DNA from 3 places in the Sphingobium sp. LSP13-1-1.1 genome. Region 3 is predicted to be linked to each of the others. Evidence: riboswitches for the same ligand, from Rfam matches in the RefSeq annotation. Region 3 holds a riboswitch; each other region holds the start of a gene.
What was found. Region 3 has a riboswitch for cobalamin ahead of MRBLSP13_RS00435 (cobalamin biosynthesis protein CobG). Riboswitches for the same ligand answer to the same signal wherever they lie in the genome.
Positions count from the first base shown of each region.

Region 1 (5,980 bases), on a different contig from region 3:
CCAGCCCCAGCAGCGCCCGGATCAGGGTGGATTTGCCAGCGCCATTGGGCCCGATGATGCCCACCAGCTCCCCCGGCTCCAGCAGGAGGTCGGCGCCGTTCACCGCCGGATGCCGGCCCAGCCTGACGGAAAGTCCCTGCGCGCGGATCGTCACCATAGCCGCCGCTCCCGCATCAGGTGCATCAGGAACACGGGAACGCCCAGCAACGCCGTCAGCACCCCCAGCTTGAGTTCGCTGCTGGTAGGGATCAGCCGCACGCCGATGTCCGCCAGCGTCAGCAGCACCGCGCCGCCCAGCATCGAGGGCAGCAGAATGGCGGAGGGCGAGCGGTCGGTCAGCGGTCGGACCAGATGCGGCACGATCAGGCCGACAAAGCCTATCGCCCCCGACACCGCCACGGCGCCGCCGACGCCTATGGCGACGCCCAGCATCAGGCGGATGCGCGCCCAGCGAAGATCGATGCCAAGCGCCTGCGCCCCATCCTCGCCCAGCGTCAGCGCGTCCAGCGTCCGCCCGTCGCCAAGCAGCAGCGCCGCGCCCATGGCGACGCAGGGCAGCGCGATCCAGACATGGCCATAGGCACGGTTTTCCAGGCTGCCCATCAGCCAGCTCATGATCTCCATCGCGGCGAAGGGGTTGGGCGACAGGTTGAGCGACAGGCTGATCCCCGCCCCCGCGAGCGTCGCGATGGCGATGCCGGCGAGGATGAGCGTGAGCGGACTTTCCGCCGGGCCGGCGAGCAGGAACAGCGCGCCAATGCCGATCAGGCCGGTCATGATGGCGAGCGCGGGAAGCGCCAGCGGATGCGCCTGCGCCAGCCCGAAATAGAGCGCGCCGACAGCGCCGAGCGCGGCGCAGTTGGACGCCCCCAAGACCGAGGGTTCGGCCAGCGGGTTGCGCAGATAACCCTGGAGCGCAGCACCCGCGAGGCCGAGCATCGCGCCGACGATCAGGCCCAGCAGCATGCGGGGCAGGCGCAGGTCGAGAAGGATGGCGCGGGCGACGTCGTCGCCGCCACCGCCGAGGACAGCAAGGACGCGGGCCGGAGAAAGCGGAACGGCGCCAAGAGCGAGGGAAGCCAGCGCGGCAAGCAGGGCCGATACGATCAGCGCGGGGATGAGCAACGGGTGGCGGCGGGCGCTCATGGCTTGCGCGTTCCTCCCTGCTTGCTACAGCATCTGTCCAGGCGCTCCCTATTCCCGCGAGGGAGTGTGTCGAGGCACGATTTGTTGGGGCGCAGCACAGGGGCCACAGGGTGCGCAGAAGAATGATCCTTGCCGCATTTTGCGCCCTTTCGCTGACCGGCGCCGCGCCGGTTCCGCCGAAACGCATCGTGTCGCTCAACACCTGCGCCGACCAATATGTGCTCGCGCTGGCCGATCCGGCGCAGATCGCAGCGCTCAGCCCCTATGGACATGACCCAGAACTGTCGGCGGCGGTCGGCAAGGCCCGCGCCTTCCGTACCCTCAAGCGCCCTTCCGAGGAAGTGTTGGCGCTTCGCCCGGACCTGCTGATCGGCTTTCCGGCGGGCGACAACGTGGTCGGCGCGCCACCGGGCCGATGGCGGACCCTGGCACTGGCGAGCGCGGACAGCTATGCGATGATCCTGGCGCAGATCCGGCAGGTGGCGGCGGCGGTCGGCCATCCCGAACGGGGCGAGGCGATGATCGCCCGCATGGACCGGGCTCTTGCCGCCCTGCCCCATCCGAAGCATCGCGGCGTCGCCGCCTATTATCAGCGGCGCGGCTATATGACCGGCACCGGCACGCTGGTCGACGACCTGATGCGGCGCGTGGGCCTGGTCAACCTGGCGACCAGGCTGGGCAAGCCGGCACTGTCGCAGCTTTCGCTGGAGGAGATGATCGCCGCCCACCCGGACTGGCTGATCGTCGAGGCGGGGAGCGAGAAGGTGGTCGATCAGGGGACGGAGATGCTGCACCATCCGATATTGCGCGCCATTCCGCGCATCCGCGTGCCGCAGGCGTGGACGGTGTGCGGCGGCCCCGCCTATGTCGACGCCGCAAGGAGCATCACGGCGCAGCTTGACGGCGCAGCGCGCAGGGGCGCGGCGCAGATCAACGCCGCGCCACGCCCATAAGCCGTCAGAAGCGCACACGCACGCCGCCGAAGGCCGATCGCCCATAGGTGCCATAGCCATAGACCGTGGCGTATTTCGCATCGGTGACATTGTCGATGCGGCCATAGATTTCCAGCTTCTCCATGATCGGGAAAGACGCCCGGATGTTCGCTATCGCATAGCCGTCCAGCCGTACCAGATTGGTCGCGTCGTTGAAGCTGTCGCCCACCATCGTCACGGTGGCGCCGGTCGACAGGCCGAAGGGCCAGACATAATCCGCCGAAACGCTGACCGCGTCGGGGGCGCGGCGGGGCAGCCGGGCGCCGCTACTGCGGTCGCGCGCATCGACATGGCTGTAGGCGGCCGTGACGGTCAGCGCATCGACCGGCCTCAGCGTCAGCATCGCCTCCACCCCCTTGGCGCGGGTGCGGTCGAGATTATTATACCCGCCATAGAGGCCGATCGAATAATCATAGTTGATCTGGTTTCTGGTATCGCGGCGGAACGCCGTGACGGAGAGGATCGCCCGGTCGCCGTCGAGCCTCTGGTCAAAACCGATATCGTAGCTTTTCGACCGCTCGGGACGCAGGCCGGCATTGCCGACATCGGCGCCGTAAAGCTGGTAGAGCGACGGCGCCTTGAACCCCTCGCCATAGCTCATGCGGATATTGGTCGCGCCGGCATTGGGCGTGTAGTTGGCGTTGGCGCCGAAGGTCGTCGCGCCGCCGAACTGGCTGTGATCGTCATGCCGCACGCCGCCGGTCAGCGACAGGCCGGCAAGGGGCTTGACGACGGCCAGCGCATAGACGCTGTCGATATCGGCCTTGTGGCGTTCGGTGGAACCGAAGCCGGAAAAATCATAGTCGGGCCGCTCATGTTCATAGCCGAAGACCAGCTTCGCCTGATCCACCGGCTGGTAGATCCCTTCATATTCGAAGCGCAAATTGGTGCCGGAATAGGCATAAGGCCCGAAAGCGGACGTATAGTCGCGGTCGATGCGGAACCAGGTGACGGCCGCCCGATTGGTGAGCCTGCCGTCGAGCAACGCAAGGTTGAGGCCCGCATAGCCGACATATTGATCCGATTTCGAGGAGTCCGTGGTGCTGTCCACCACGCCATTGTCGGTATCCAGGTCGGCATGGATATAATAGCCGCGCAGGTCGAGGTTGAGGGTATCGGTGAAGGACAGCTTCAGCCTGGCATTGGCGGCGATATTCTCATAGCCGTCCCTTTCGGTGCCGCTGGCGGCGGAGGAAATGCCGTCGGTGTTGAAATAGGCGATGCCGACGCCGCCCGACGCGATGCCGCTGCCGCCCGAAACGTCCGCCTTCGCGTTCAGCGTATTGCTGTAGCCGTAATCGACGGAGGCATTGCCGGCAAAGCCGGTGCCGGGCGTTCCGGTCATGACGTTGACGACGCCGCCGATCGCCTGGCTGCCGTAGACGATCGAGTTGGAGCCGCGCAAAATCTCGATCCGCTGGATATTGCCGGTCAGCAGATTGCCGAAATCGTACATGTCGCCGATGCCGCTGGGGTCGTTGACCTTGACCCCGTCGATCAGCACCAGCGTCTGCGTCGTTTCCGCGCCGCGCAGCGAAACCCCGGTCACGCCGCCCAGGCTGCCGCTGCGGTTGAAGCGCACCCCCGGCGTGGTAGCCAGCAGGTCGACCACGCTGACGCTCTGGCGGGTCCGGATGGTGTCGGCGTCGATCACGGTGACGGCCTGGCCGACCTCGTCGCGCGGCTGTTCGATGCCCAGCGCGGTGACGATGATCTCATCCTCCGCCAGCGCAGGTGCGGCCGCGAGCAAGGCGGCGATGGAAACGGAAATCCTCAACATGTCTGTCTTCCCCCTGAGCGCGATGCAACATGGCGCAGGGCATCCGCTCATGCGGCCGGACAGGGGAAAATGGCTGGCGCCCGCGCCCTCCCCCACACCGATGCGGCCCCGCGCCGCTTCGTCGCTCAGACGGAGAACACCGTGCCGTGGCCATACCCTGGACCAAGGCAAGAGCGACCATGCGCCGGCAGGTCTCCTGGCTCGCGGGTCAATGCGGCGATGCACGCCTTCCCGGACTTGCGTCCAGTGGCCGGCCCTGGGGGCCGAAGTGCATCGCGCTCACCGCTTACAGTTGCAGGGACAGCCGCGGATTGGGACGGCTTCCCGTCCGCACCGCATTCCCGTTTTCAGCCCTTCCGGGCACCGGCGCGATCTTCCTTGCGCGCAGGGGCTTTGCCCTGCCCGCGCCGGGCGCCATAAGGGAAAGCGGCGGCCATGCCAAGGGGCAGCCGCAGAAGGAGATTGCATGTCGTTCGCCATCAACGCCGCCGATGTCGAGGATGCGGCGCGGGTCATCGCCCCCGCCGCCATCCGCACCCCCCTGCTGGAAAATGCGGCGCTCAACGCCCGCTGCGGCCGGCGGGTGCTGGTGAAGTTCGAGGGCGCGCAGCACAGCGGATCGTTCAAGTTCCGCGGTGCCTACAACCGGCTGGCCCGGCTGGACGCCGGGGAGCGAAAGGCAGGCGTCGTCGCCTGGTCATCGGGCAATCATGCCCAGGGCGTCGCCTTTGCGGCGCGCTTGCTGGGGATCGCGGCGACGATCGTGATGCCGGCCGACGCGCCCGCGATCAAGACGGCGAACACGCGGGCACTGGGCGCCGAAGTCGTTGCCTATGACCGCTTCACCGATAACCGGGAGGAGATCGCCACGCGGCTGGCGACCGAGAGGGGCGCGGTGCTGGTGCCGTCCTTCGACGATCCCTTCATCATGGCGGGCCAGGGCACGATCGGGCTGGAGATCATGGAGCAGGCCGCCGAAGCTGGCGCGAAGATCGGCCAGATCCTGGTCAATTGCGGCGGCGGCGGCATGGTGTCGGGGATCGCGACGGCGGTGAAGGCGCGCATGCCCGAGGTCAACATCCATGCGGTGGAACCGGAAGCGTTCGACGATACGGCGCGGTCCCTGGCCAGCGGCAAGCGGGAAAGCGTGTCGCCCGATGCGCGGTCGATCTGCGACGCACTGCTGTCTCCCACGCCGGGAGCGCTGACCTTTCCCATCAACCAGGCGCTGTTGTCCGGGGGCCTGGCGGTGAGCGACGATCAGGTGCGCGACGCGATGCGCTTTGCCTTTTCCGTGCTCAAGCTGGTGGTCGAGCCGGGCGGAGCCGCATCGCTGGCGGCCATGCTGGCCGGAATTGCTCCGCCTGCCGAAGGGGCCGGCGTCGTGGTGCTTTCAGGCAGCAATGTCGATCCCGACAGCTATGCCCGGATCATAGGCGGCGGCGCATGATGCGGCTGATGGGGGCGGTGCTGGCTGGCGGGCGGTCCAGCCGGTTCGGCAGCGACAAGGCGCAGGCGATGCTGGAGGGGCGCACCCTGCTGGAGCATGCGGTGGAGGCTCTCGGCCGCCATGTCGAAACCGTCGTGGTATGCGGCCGGCAGGTGGAGGGCATGATCGGGCTGGCGGATCGGCCCGCCGCGGACATGGGGCCGTTGGGCGGCCTCAACGCGGCGCTGCATCATGCCCTGGCGCAGGGTTATGACGCCGTGCTGACGACCGGGTGCGACGTGCCCGCCTATCCGGACGGCCTGGCGCTGGCCCTGATCGGCCCTGAACCCGCCATCCTCAAGGGGCAGCAACTGGCCGGATTCTGGCCCGCTTCGCTGGCGGGCGAACTGGATGCCCATCTGGCGGAGGACAATAACAGATCGATCCGGGGCTGGCTGGAGCGGGTCGGCGCCCGGATCGTCGACCGGCCCGAATTCGTGCTGCCCAACATCAACCGGCCGGAGGATCTGCAGGCTCTGGCAAAGGACAGTCGATGAATGGAGTGCTTCCGCCAAGGCACCTGAACGAGGCAAGCCGCGAAAGCATCCCGTTCCGGCTTTGAACGGGAATCCC
Region 1 is NZ_JBEGHU010000089.1:84,221-90,200, reverse strand. It holds gene MRBLSP13_RS22015 (ABC transporter ATP-binding protein) at 1-157, opposite strand, end outside; gene MRBLSP13_RS22010 (FecCD family ABC transporter permease) at 151-1,146, opposite strand; gene MRBLSP13_RS22005 (ABC transporter substrate-binding protein) at 1,269-2,099, shown strand; gene MRBLSP13_RS22000 (TonB-dependent receptor plug domain-containing protein) at 2,104-3,918, opposite strand; cobalamin riboswitch at 4,088-4,301, opposite strand; gene MRBLSP13_RS21995 (threonine ammonia-lyase) at 4,385-5,368, shown strand; gene mobA (molybdenum cofactor guanylyltransferase) at 5,368-5,904, shown strand.
Region 1: linked by a shared signal. The riboswitch ahead of MRBLSP13_RS22000 (TonB-dependent receptor plug domain-containing protein) and the one ahead of MRBLSP13_RS00435 (cobalamin biosynthesis protein CobG) in region 3 are both predicted to bind cobalamin.

Region 2 (5,980 bases), on a different contig from region 3:
TGCTGTGCCGATCCTGTTTCAGGTCTATCTCAACGCCGGCATCGCCTACTGGCTCAGCCGCCGTTTCGGCGTGGCGTGGTGCGTCGCCGGCCCTTCGGCGCTGATCGGCGCCTCCAACTTCTTCGAACTGGCTGTGGCCGCCGCCATCAGCCTCTTTGGGCTCACCTCCGGCGCCGCGCTGGCAACGGTCGTAGGCGTGCTAGTCGAAGTGCCGGTGATGCTGTCGATCGTCGCCTTGGTAAAGCGAACCCGTCCCTGGTATGAGAAAGCCATTGCCGCATGAGATTGCGTGAACTCACCGCCCCCGATCATCTGCCTGCCTTGGACAAGGCCTTTGCGCTGGCTCGTCCCGCCACTGGCCTCGGACCGGACCAACCGCCTCCGCGCTTTCTCCTGCTCTACGGCTCGCTGCGAGAGCGCTCCTTCTCTCGCCTCGCCGTGGAAGAGGCCGCCCGCCTGCTGCAATATTTCGGTGCTGAGACGCGGATCTTCGATCCCAGCGACCTGCCGCTGCCAGATCAGGTGGCGGGAGACGATCACCCTGCGGTGCATGAATTGCGCGAGCATGCGCTGTGGTCGGAAGGCATGGTCTGGTGCAGCCCGGAGCGGCACGGCCAGATCAGCGGCATCATGAAGACGCAGATCGACCACCTGCCGCTCCAGATTCGCGGGATGCGGCCGACGCAAGGGCGGACGCTTGCAGTCATGCAGGTGTCCGGCGGCTCCCAGTCGTTCAATGCCGTCAACACGCTGCGCCTGCTGGGTCGCTGGATGCGGATGTTCACGATCCCCAACCAGTCGTCGGTGGCGATGGCTTACAAGGAGTTCGACCAAGACGGCCGGATGCGGGCGTCGAGCTACTACGAGCGCATCGTCGATGTGATGGAGGAATTGGTCCGCTTTACGGTACTTATGCGACCGCATGCGGCGCAACTTGTGGATCGCTATTCCGAGCGCAAGGAAGCCGGAATTTCGGTTGATGCCGAGTCTGACCATTCGGCAGTCGCGATAGCGCCGCAATCTTGATTGACGGCTAGCAGCCCGGCACGGCGAAAATCAGGATCAGCAACCATGGCATCCGGCTGTACGACGGACTCAGCCGGGTTCTGGCCCATGCTCGCGATATCCCGTGTCCTGTTGTCGCTGGTTAAGCGCCTGGTTCTCATGCGGATATCGGCCATCTCGCCTTGGCTCGGTCTTGCGGCGGCGTGAGATTAGGCTCTTGCGGAGCATTGACCCTCCCGCTAACGCACCTCTGCCTGGGACGACGGCTTCGTCGTCCCAGGCATGATCGCGCCGGTGCCTCGAAAGAGGCTTAAAAGGGAACGCGGTGAGGATGGCTCCGGCTATCCAAATCCGGGGCTGTCCCTGCAACTGTAAGCGGCGAGCGCGATGCATATCGCTTCCTCCAGTGTGAGGAGGCAGCCACTGGACCGGACGCTAAATCCTGCGAGGTCTGGGAAGGCCGTGCATCAAGCTATGACCCGCGAGCCAGGAGACCTGCCAGCGTCTGGTCGCTCTTGCCCGGTCCAGGGGATGGCCAAGGCACGGTATCTTTCCGTTTGAGCGACGAACGGGCGGTGGAGGCCGCATCGGTTCGCGTGGCGGTCGCTCTATGGCGTCCGGCTGCTGACGTGCGCCGACCGTCGCTGGCGGCACGTCTCCACCCGAATGTCGCGTGACGCCGGGAAGACATGCAATGGAATGGAAAAATGTAGGATTTTGGCTGGCCACCGGGCTGGCCGCCACCACGACGCAGCAGGCCGGCGCGGAAACCGCCGCGGATGGCTCAGCCGAAATCATCGTGTCGGGCGTTCGGCCGGGAGCATTGCTCCAAGAGACGGAAACCGGATCGCGCCTGGGGCTGACCGCGCTCGAAACGCCAGCCAGCGTCGCGCAGATTGATGGCGACGCGATCCGCGCTCGCGGCGATCTGGACATAATGTCGGCCGTAACCCGTGCACCGGGTGTCACCACCTCCGCCAATCCGGGCAATGGCGGCACGGCCCTGTCGCTGCGCGGCTTTTCCGGTCAGGGTTCGGTGCTGCAACTGGTTGATGGCGTCCGGCTGTTCCCGGTTGCGGGCACGATCACCTTCCCCACCGACCCGTGGAATGTCGAGCGGATCGAATTGCTGAACGGCCCCGCCTCCGTGCTCTACGGACAGGGCGCGCTGGGCGGCGCGGTGAACATCATCACCAGATCCCCCAATGCCGAACGCACCGAATTTGACGCGGAAGCAGGATATGGCTCGCAGGATAGCTGGCGCGCGGCGGCAGGTGTCGGTGGACCGCTGGGCGAGATGCTCTCCTACCGGATCGACGCCAGCTACCGGGCGTCGGACGGGTATGTCGACCGTGGCCATTCCAAGAGCCTCGCGCTCTCGGGTGCGCTGCGCTTCCGGCCAAGCGACAGCTTCACGCTCACCCTGCGCAACGACTATGGCAATCAGCGGCCGATGGAATATTTCGGCACGCCACTGATCGACGGGGCGTTGGTGAAGGGCAACCAGCGGCGCAACTATAATGTCGCGGACGCCAGCCTGCACTATCGCGACAATCGGACCACGCTGACCGCCGACTGGACGGTGGCCGAAGGCATCACCCTCTCCAACGCCGCCTATCGCCTTACCAGCAAGCGTCTGTTCAAAAATCTGGAGAGCTATTTCTACAATGACGACGCCGGCCTGATCAACCGAATGGACAATCTGGGCATCTTCCATGACCAGACCCAATATGGCGATCAGGCAACCATCCGCATCAGCAAGCCGATTGCGGGCCTGAAAAACGATCTGGTCGTCGGCTTCGACGCCAATCTCATCAAGCTCACTTATTCCAATGATTTCGGATCGGACCCACAGGAGGATGCTGTCGATCCCTTCGACTTCGATCCGGGCCTGTTCTACGACACGCAGGGCATCGCGCCCCGCTATCGCACGCGGACCAACGAATATAGCGTCTTTGCCGAAGACCGCCTGGCGCTGACCGATCAGCTTTCGGTGGTCGCAGGCATCCGGCACGAGCGTGACAAGGTGCAACGCTGGAACATCGTCAATAACCCGGACGGCAGCACCAGCGAGGTCAATGCCTTTCCCAATGGCGCGACCAATCGGAAATTCCGCAACACCACTTGGCGGATCGGCAGCGTCTATAGGCCGACCTCCAACATCTCGCTCTATGGGCAATATTCGACCGGCGTCGATCCGCTCGGCACGCTGACCACCTTCACCACCAATGCGACCCAGTTCGCCTTCACCAACGCGACCGGCGATCAGGTCGAGGGCGGCATCAAGGCCATGTTCCTCGATGGCAAGGGCAGCGCCACTCTGGCGGCCTATCGTATCGTCAAGAAGAAGCTGGTAGCGCAACAGACGCCGACTAGTCCCATAGAACAGATCGGCCAGCGGTCCGCCAAGGGTGTGGAGGCTTCGGTGACGCTGCAACTGACCGACCGCTTCGGCATCGACGCGAATGGCACAGTGCTGGACGCTAATTTCGATGACTTCATCAGCGGCGGCACCAGCTATACCGGCAACACGCCACCCAATGTGCCTGAAGTAGCGGCGAACCTGTCCGTCTATTGGGCGCCCATTGACGCGCTGCGGGCCAATGCCAGTTTGCGCTATGTCGGCCGGAGCTTCTCGGACAACGCCAACAGCCACCGGGTGCCGGGCTATGCCGTGGTGGATGCGGGGTTGACCTATGCGTTCACCCCCAATCTCGCGGCGAACCTGCGGGTCTATAATCTCTTTGACAAGGATTATGCGACCACCACCTATAATGACGAGCAGTGGATATTGGGCCGCCCCCGTTCCATCGACATTTCGGTGACGGCTCATTTCTGACGCACGCGCCCGGTGGCGTCATCGCGGCAAGCGATGGCTGTATCTGACCCATCGCTGGCTGGGCATAGTGACATGCCTGTTGCTGGCGATGTGGTTCCTGTCGGGCATCGTCATGATGTATGTGCCTTTCCCGTCGCTGACCCAGCAGGAGCGGCTGGCGGGATTGGCACCCATCGACTGGAAGCAGGTCCATGGGAGTGTTCAGGCCGACGCCGTGTTGCAACAAGGGTTGGACGGTCCCGTCTGGCTGCACGACGGGGCGGCGGCGGCAATGAGCGGGCGCGCCATCGCTCCTGTCACGGCTCGCCAAGCTGGCGGCATCGCTGCCGCGTTCGGCAAAGCGCCTGCCTCCGCCGTGGATCTGATCGAGCGGGATCAATGGACGGTTGGCAGCGGGTTTAACCGCTATCGGCCATTGTGGAAGGTGACGCTCGACCGGCCAGATGGGTTGGTCCTCTACATCGCATCGACCACCGGAACGGTGGTGCTGGACACGATCCGGGCAGAGCGTTTCTGGAACTGGCTCGGATCGGTTCCCCACTGGATTTATCCGACCGTGCTGCGTCAGGACCAGCCACTGTGGAGGCAGGTGATCCTCTGGACCTCCGGGGCAAGCATCATAGGGGCGGTCAGCGGCATGTGGATCGGGGTGCTGCGTATGCGGCTGCGCCGCCGCTACAAGGGCGGGCGGATTTCGCCCTATCGCGGCTGGCAGCGGTGGCATCATGTCGCGGGGTTGCTCGGCGGCACCCTGTTGGTCGCATGGATCGTCAGCGGCTGGCTCTCCGTCGATCCCAACCGCTGGTTCGCCAGCAAAGGTCTGAGCGATGCGGCTCGTGCCGCTTATGCCGGAGCAGGGATGCCCCCTGCGCTGGACTGGCAGCATGTCGGCAGCACACCAGAGGCTGCGGGCGCGCGTCAGATGCGGCTGATATGGACCGACAGCACGCCTTTGCTGATCTTCTCCCGACCGAGTGGACAGGATGCGATCCTCGATGCGCGGAGCTTGAAGCCGGTGAAGCTCGAGCCACGCCGCCTGATCCGTGCCGCCCATCGGCTGGTTCCCGACGCTCGGATGGAAGCGGCCGACTGGCTCACCAAGTCCGATGCCTATTGGTATGAAGCCAAGGGAAGCGTGGAATTGCCGGTGTTGCGCATTCGCTTCGCCGACATGAATGACAGTTGGGTCTATATCAGCCCCCGCACAGGCGAGGTGCTGCGCGACATGGACGCTCGCCGCCGCCTCTATCGCTGGCTGTTCGATGGGCTGCATCGCTGGGATTTCGATGTGCTCATCCGTCAACGGCCCCTTTGGGATATATGGATGTGGGTTTGGTTGATTGTCGGGGCAATCATCTCGGTGAGCGGCATTGTGATCGGGATGCGGCGCTTAGGGCGGCCAACCGACCGGCGAATGTCGGGCATTGGCCGCCGGCGTCATTAGGGCAATCTGGTCTCCAGTTGCGCCAGAGCCAAACACAGCCTCACAACCCACGGATAACGCGTGAGCAATTCGAACCGTCGGCCGATCTCCCGGACACTAGCGATTCCTGGAAAGAAGTGGTGCACCCGACGGGATTCGAACCCATGGCCCTCAGATTAGGAATCTGATGCTCTATCCTGCTGAGCTACGGGTGCCCGTCGACGGCTCTATTCTGCGAATGGGGCGCGGTCAATTCTTCGCTTCGGGGGGCAGCACCGGAAAAGGCAGTGGCGCGACCTCCACCCCTTCCGCCATCAGGGCGCGTGCCTCGTTGAGCGCCACTTCGCCATGGATGCTGGCGCGGTCCTGCTCGCCATAATGCATGGCACGGGCCTGTTCCGCGAAATCGCGCCCGACCCAGGTTGAATCCTCCAGCGCCTTTTGCTGCGCCTTGGCGAGCGCGAGCACCAATTCACGCATCTTCGCCTCTTCCCCGGCGCCCATGGCGATGGATGCATCATCGGAGGAAGGCGCCTGCGGCACGATTTCCGGGCGACTGTTGCCCTTGGGCGCGACGGCGGGGGCCATCACCGCCTTGCCCACATGTTCATCGCCGCAAAGCGGGCAGGTTAGCAGCCCTCGCGCCTTCTGATCCTCATAATCGGCGCTGGAACCGAACCATGCCTCGAACACATGTCCTTGGGATTCGCATT
Region 2 is NZ_JBEGHU010000009.1:44,328-50,307, reverse strand. It holds gene arsB (ACR3 family arsenite efflux transporter) at 1-283, shown strand, start outside; gene arsH (arsenical resistance protein ArsH) at 280-1,026, shown strand; cobalamin riboswitch at 1,281-1,522, shown strand; gene MRBLSP13_RS06895 (TonB-dependent receptor) at 1,700-3,844, shown strand; gene MRBLSP13_RS06890 (hypothetical protein) at 3,912-5,288, shown strand; tRNA gene MRBLSP13_RS06885 (tRNA-Arg) at 5,406-5,482, opposite strand; gene MRBLSP13_RS06880 (DUF1178 family protein) at 5,517-5,980, opposite strand, start outside.
Region 2: linked by a shared signal. The riboswitch ahead of MRBLSP13_RS06895 (TonB-dependent receptor) and the one ahead of MRBLSP13_RS00435 (cobalamin biosynthesis protein CobG) in region 3 are both predicted to bind cobalamin.

Region 3 (5,980 bases):
GCGCGGAGCATGACAATTGGGAGGCCAGCGCGCGGGGATTGGGCCCTCGCGATCTTGCGATGCATATCGCCCTGCCCGAAGTGGACGGTCGTCTCTTCACGCGCGCCGTCGCCTTCAAGGCTGTGGCGCGGTTTGACGAGCTTACGGAATGCAGCATCGTGACACCCCATATTCTGGAAAACCGTGTCAGCTTCGTTGCACAACTTACTGCAAACTGGTCAAAACTCAGAAAGTTACCAGCCAATGAGCGCCGGGTCGCGATGGTTCTGGCCAACTACCCCAACAGCGACGCCCGCATCGGCAACGGCGTCGGGCTGGACACGCCCGCAAGCGCCGCCGCCATTTTGAAGGCTCTGTCGGAGGCGGGCTACCAGACGGGCACTGCTCCCACCGACGGCACCGCACTGATGCACCTCATGACCGGCGCAGTCACCAATACCTCTCCGGATCGCCCCGGCGAGGTCAGCCTGCCGCTCGACGCCTATCAGGTGGCCTTCGCCTCGCTACCCAAAGCGGCGCGTAATGCGGTCCAGGACCGCTGGGGCCCACCCGAAGCCGATCCCTTTTTCCGCGACGGCGCCTTCCACCTGCCGGCGCACCGTTTCGGCAACATCGTCGTCGCCGTCCAGCCTTCGCGCGGCTATCATATCGATCCCAGGAACAGCTATCACGACCCGGCGCTGCCGCCGCCCCATGCCTATCTCGCCTTCCATATCTGGCTGGCCGACGCGTTTGGAGCGCATGCCGTCGTTCATGTCGGCAAGCATGGCAATCTCGAATGGCTGCCGGGGAAGGCCGTCGCCCTGTCGGAAAGCTGTTTCCCGGAAATCTGCGCCGGACCGATTCCGCAAATCTACCCCTTCATCGTCAACGACCCCGGCGAAGGCACCCAGGCGAAGCGCCGCATCGGCGCGTGCATCGTCGACCATCTGACGCCGCCGCTGACGCGCGCCGAAAGCTATGGTCCGCTCAAGGAGCTGGAGGCGCTGGTCGATGAATATTATCTTGCCGCCGGCATGGACCCCCGCCGGCTGGAAACGCTGCGCAAGGACATATTGGCGCTCGCCGCCGCGCAGGGACTGGACAGGGATGCAGGCGCGCGAGGAAGCGGAGACGAGGCCTTAGCAGCAATCGATAACTATCTGTGTGAACTCAAGGAAATGCAGATCCGTGATGGACTGCATGTCTTCACGCAGAGCCCGGAAGGCCGTCTCCGCCGGGATCTCCTCATCGCCCTCGCCCGCTGTCCCAGAGGGATGGAGGAAGGCCAGCAATCGCTGCTGCGCGCGCTGGCCGATGATCTGGCGCTGGATTTCGATCCCCTGGATTGCGTGATGGGCGAGGCATGGACCGGCGCCCGCCCGGTCGCCCTGGAGGCTGTCGCGAAGGCCCCCTGGCGCACCAGGGGCGACACGGTCGAACGGCTGGAACTCTTTGCCATCGACCTGGTGGACCATCTGTCCCGCGAACAGGGGCATGACGGCATTCAGCGGCCGGGCACCCCTGGCCCGCTAAGCGAGGCCGTTCTCAAGGCCATAGAAGCCGATCTCGCGCCCCGCGTCGATGCCTGCGGACGTGCCGAAAAGGCCGCGCTCCTTAACGCCCTCGACGGCAAATTCGTCGCCCCCGGCCCTTCCGGAGCGCCCACCAGGGCCCGGCCCGACGTCCTTCCCACCGGCCGCAATTTCTATTCTGTCGATACCCGGGCCGTGCCCACGGTCGCCGCCTGGAATCTCGGGCAACGCTCCGCCGATCTCATCGTGCAGGACTATCTCCAGCGCGAGGGCGACTATCCCCGCGCCATCGCCCTTTCGGCCTGGGGCACCGCCAATATGCGCACGGGCGGCGACGACATTGCGCAGGCGCTTGCCTTGATGGGTGCGCGTCCCCGCTGGGACTGGGCTTCCGGCCGCGTCATCGGGTTCGAGGTCATGAAGATCGCGGAACTGGGCCGCCCGCGCGTCGACGTCACCTTGCGTGTTTCGGGCTTTTTCCGGGATGCCTTCCCGGAGCAGATCGACCTTGTCGACAGCGCAGCCCGCGCCGTCATGGCGTTGGACGAACCGGAGGAAGACAACCCGGCCGCAGCGCGCCATCAGGCGGAAACCGCGGCCCTGATCGCGGAGGGCATGGCGGAAAAGGTCGCGCTGCGCCGGGCAGGCAGCCGCGTCTTCGGGTCGAAACCCGGCGCTTATGGCGCAGGCCTTCAGGCGATGATCGACGAGAGGATCTGGCATGACAGGTCGGATCTGGCCAATGTCTATCTCGACTGGGGCAGTCATGCCTATGGCGGCGGGGTGGAGGGCGACAGCGAACGCAGCCTCTTCGCCCGGCGCCTGACCGACGTCGACGCCCTGATACAGAACCAGGACAATCGCGAGCACGACCTGCTCGACAGCGATGATTATTATCAGTTCGAAGGCGGCATGGCCGCCGCCGTCGAGCATCTCTCCGGCAGGAAGCCGCTCAGCTATCATAACGACCACAGCCGCCCCGAACGTCCTGTCGTCCGCACGCTGGAGGATGAGATCGGCCGGGTCGTCCGCGCCCGCGTCACCAACCCCAAATGGATCGCCGGGATGATGCGTCACGGCTATAAGGGTGCGTTCGAAATCGCGGCCTCGGTCGACTATCTGTTCGCCTTTGCCGCCACGACCCATGCCGTCAAGGACCATCATTTCGACGCCGTCCATGCCGCCTTCATGGAGGATGAGACGGTCCGCGCCTTCATGGCGCAGGCCAATCCGGCAGCCCTGCGTGAAACCGCCGCCCGCCTCCACGAGGCGCTGGACCGCGCCCTTTGGAAACCCCGGTCGAACAGCGCCGCCATGCTTCTCTCCCAAATCAAGGATGCCTCGCAATGATCGAACGCACGCCCGAACAACATGCCGAAAAGATGAAGAAGAAACAGGCCGCCCATGACAGGATCATGGCCACCAAGACGCAGGAAAAGGGCCTGTTGATCGTCCACACCGGCAAGGGCAAGGGCAAGACGACCGCTGCCCTGGGCATGGTGGTCCGCGCCATTGGCCATGACAGGAAGGTGGGCGTCGTCCAGTTCGTCAAGGGTGCGATGACCACCGGAGAAAAACGGGTGTTCGACGCGTTTCCGGACAATGTCGAGTTCAAGCCGATGGGCGAAGGCTTCACCTGGAATACGCAGGACCGGACCCGGGACATTGCCCTGGCGCGCGAAGCGTGGGATGAGGTGAAACGCATGATCGCCGATCCGGCCTATGACATGGTCCTTGCCGATGAACTCAACATCGTCCTGCGTTATGACTACCTGCCCGTGGAAGAGGTTCTGGAAGCCGTGACCGCCAGAAGCCCGATGAAACATGTGCTCATCACCGGCCGCAACGCGCCCGAAGCGCTGATCGACGCGGCCGATCTCGTCACGGAAATGACGCTTGTCAAACATCCCTTCCGCAGCGGCGTGAAGGCCCAGCCGGGAATCGAATTCTGACACACACCGCCTTCGACATCGCCGCCTTCGAGGATCTGGTCCACCTGCGCCGCGACGTTCGCCATTTTTTGACCGACCCGCTGGACGAAAGCGAGGTGGAAAGGCTCCTCGCCCTTGCGCACAGCGCCCCGTCCGTGGGGCTGTCGCAGCCCTGGCGGTTCGTCCGGATCGAAACGCCGGGGCTGCGCCAGGATCTCGCCGTCCATGTAGATGCCCAGATTGCCCGGGCAGGCAAGATCTATGACGGGGAGGAGGACCGGCTTTACCGCAGCCTCAAATTGCACGGGCTGCGCGAAGCGCCCGTGCTGTTCGCCGTCTATTGCGACGAAGGCACTGAAACAGGGCACAGGCTGGGCGCAATCACCATGCCGGAGGCGCGCCGCTACAGTTGCGTGATGGCCATCCACACATTGTGGCTTGCCGCCCGCACGCGCGGCATTGGGCTGGGCTGGGTGTCGATACTGGATCCTGCGACGGTGGATGCGATGCTTGCCATTCCCGGCAACTGGCGCTGCCTCGGGCTGATATGCCTGGGCTATCCTGTAAGCGAAGAGGCGACGCCGGAACTGGAAAGACGGGGCTGGGAACATCGCACCGACTGGCATTCCGCGATCGTCACGCGCTGACGATTGCCGCTGAACGGCTCTTTCCTTTACCGTCCTCCCCGCCTATGAGGCGTTGCTGGAACGGGTTCCGCCCGCTCCATCGATCGCGTCGGTGCCCCGCGAGGGGCTTAAATGGGAACGCGGTGCGGGAGGATACTCCCTAATCCGCGGCTGTCCCTGCAACTGTAAGCGGCGAGCAAGGCAAGGACGGCCCCCCATCCGGGGTGGCCAGCCACTGGAGCAATCCGGGAAGGCCCGTGCCAAGGCGACGACCCGCAAGCCAGGATACCTGCCGAACGCAAAGGTCGCTCTAGCCATGGTCCAGGGGATGGTCACGGCTCGGTTCTCCGCACGGGCGACGAATGCGGCTGGGGGACATCCTCCGGTCGTCGTTGCGACGTGGGAGGTGAAGTTCGTTGCCAGACGCGCAAAGCGCATCGTCCGCCGCCGTTCGCGGCTGGTGTCCATCGGCATGGCGTCCGATGACGGCAGGCGACGGGTTGCTGGTACGGGTGCGCCCGCGCCTGGGCCGCCTCACCGTGCCGCAGGCCATCGGACTTGCAAAAGCGGCCCGTTCGCACGGCAACGGCCTGATCGACCTTACCAACCGCGCCGCGCTCCAGCTTCGCGGCGTGACGGAGCAAAGCCATGCTCCACTGCTCCGGCAACTCATCGCTCTTGGTCTCGCCGATCCCGATCCCGGCCGTGAGGCTCGCGGCAATGTCCTGCTCACGCCAGATTCCTCGCCAGGGGACGACACGGAAAACATCGCCCTCAGCCTGATCGAGCATCTTGATGAAATGCCCGAACTTCCCCCCAAGATCGGGATCGCTATCGACGCCGGCCCGGCGCCCTGCCTTGCGGCTGTTCCTGCTGACTTCCGCTTCGAACGCAGCGCAACGGGCGTGCTGCTGCTGAGGATGGACGGACGGATGCTCGGTTCCCCGACCAGGGGCGAAAACGCGGCTCGCGACCTGAGCGCCCTTCTCCACTGGTTTCTGGCCACGGGCGGGGCAGCATCTGGCCGCGCAGCCCGGCACAAGGCGCCTCTGCCAACCGTTGCGGATGTCGCGCCCGCGCCGTCCCGCCCACCTTCCCAAGCGCTGGCGGCGGCAGCCGGCTCGTTTCACGGCATTCCCTTCGGCCAGTTCCATGCCGACAGCCTCATCGCGCTGGCGGAAAAAGGGAATGTCTGCGCCGTGCGCATCACCCCCTGGCGCGGCCTGATCCTCGAAGGGGCCAAGGAGGATGCCGACAACGTCTCCATTGACCGGCTGCTCGGGATGGATGCCTGCCCTGGCGCGCCTGCATGCCCGCAGGCAAGCGTTGCGACCCGCAGCCTCGCCTCCCGGCTCGCACCGCTGGTCAATGGCTCCCTGCATGTGTCGGGCTGCGCCAAGGGCTGTGCCCGACAGGCGCCTGCCGACCTTGTTCTCACCGGCAGGCAGGGCCGCTTCGACCTGTCCCGCAACGGCCCCGCCGGATCATCGCCGGAGTTGACCGGCATGACCGCCGACCAAGTCCTCGCCCATTTTGGAAGGCCCTGATGCCCCAAAACTATGAAACCGATGGCGCCGCCATCTACCGGCAGTCCTTTCGCATCATCCGCACCGAGGCTGATCTCGGCCGCTTCTCGCCTGAGGAGGAGCGCATCGCCGTGCGCATGATCCATGCGGCGGGACTGGTCGAACTTGCGTCCCGGATCCGCTTTTCTCCCTCCTTCGCAGAAGCTGCCATCGCCGCTCTTCAGGCCGGCGCCCCGATCCTCTGCGACGCGCGTATGGTGTCCGAAGGGATCACTGCAAAGCGCCTGCCGGCCGCCAATCCGATCCTCTGCACGCTGAACGATCCGCAAGTGCCCGCGCTGGCGGAGCGCATGTCCAACACCCGCTCTGCCGCCGCGCTTAAA
Region 3 is NZ_JBEGHU010000001.1:96,512-102,491, reverse strand. It holds gene cobN (cobaltochelatase subunit CobN) at 1-2,864, shown strand, start outside; gene cobO (cob(I)yrinic acid a,c-diamide adenosyltransferase) at 2,861-3,466, shown strand; gene bluB (5,6-dimethylbenzimidazole synthase) at 3,463-4,092, shown strand; cobalamin riboswitch at 4,165-4,383, shown strand; gene MRBLSP13_RS00435 (cobalamin biosynthesis protein CobG) at 4,554-5,618, shown strand; gene MRBLSP13_RS00430 (precorrin-8X methylmutase) at 5,618-5,980, shown strand, end outside.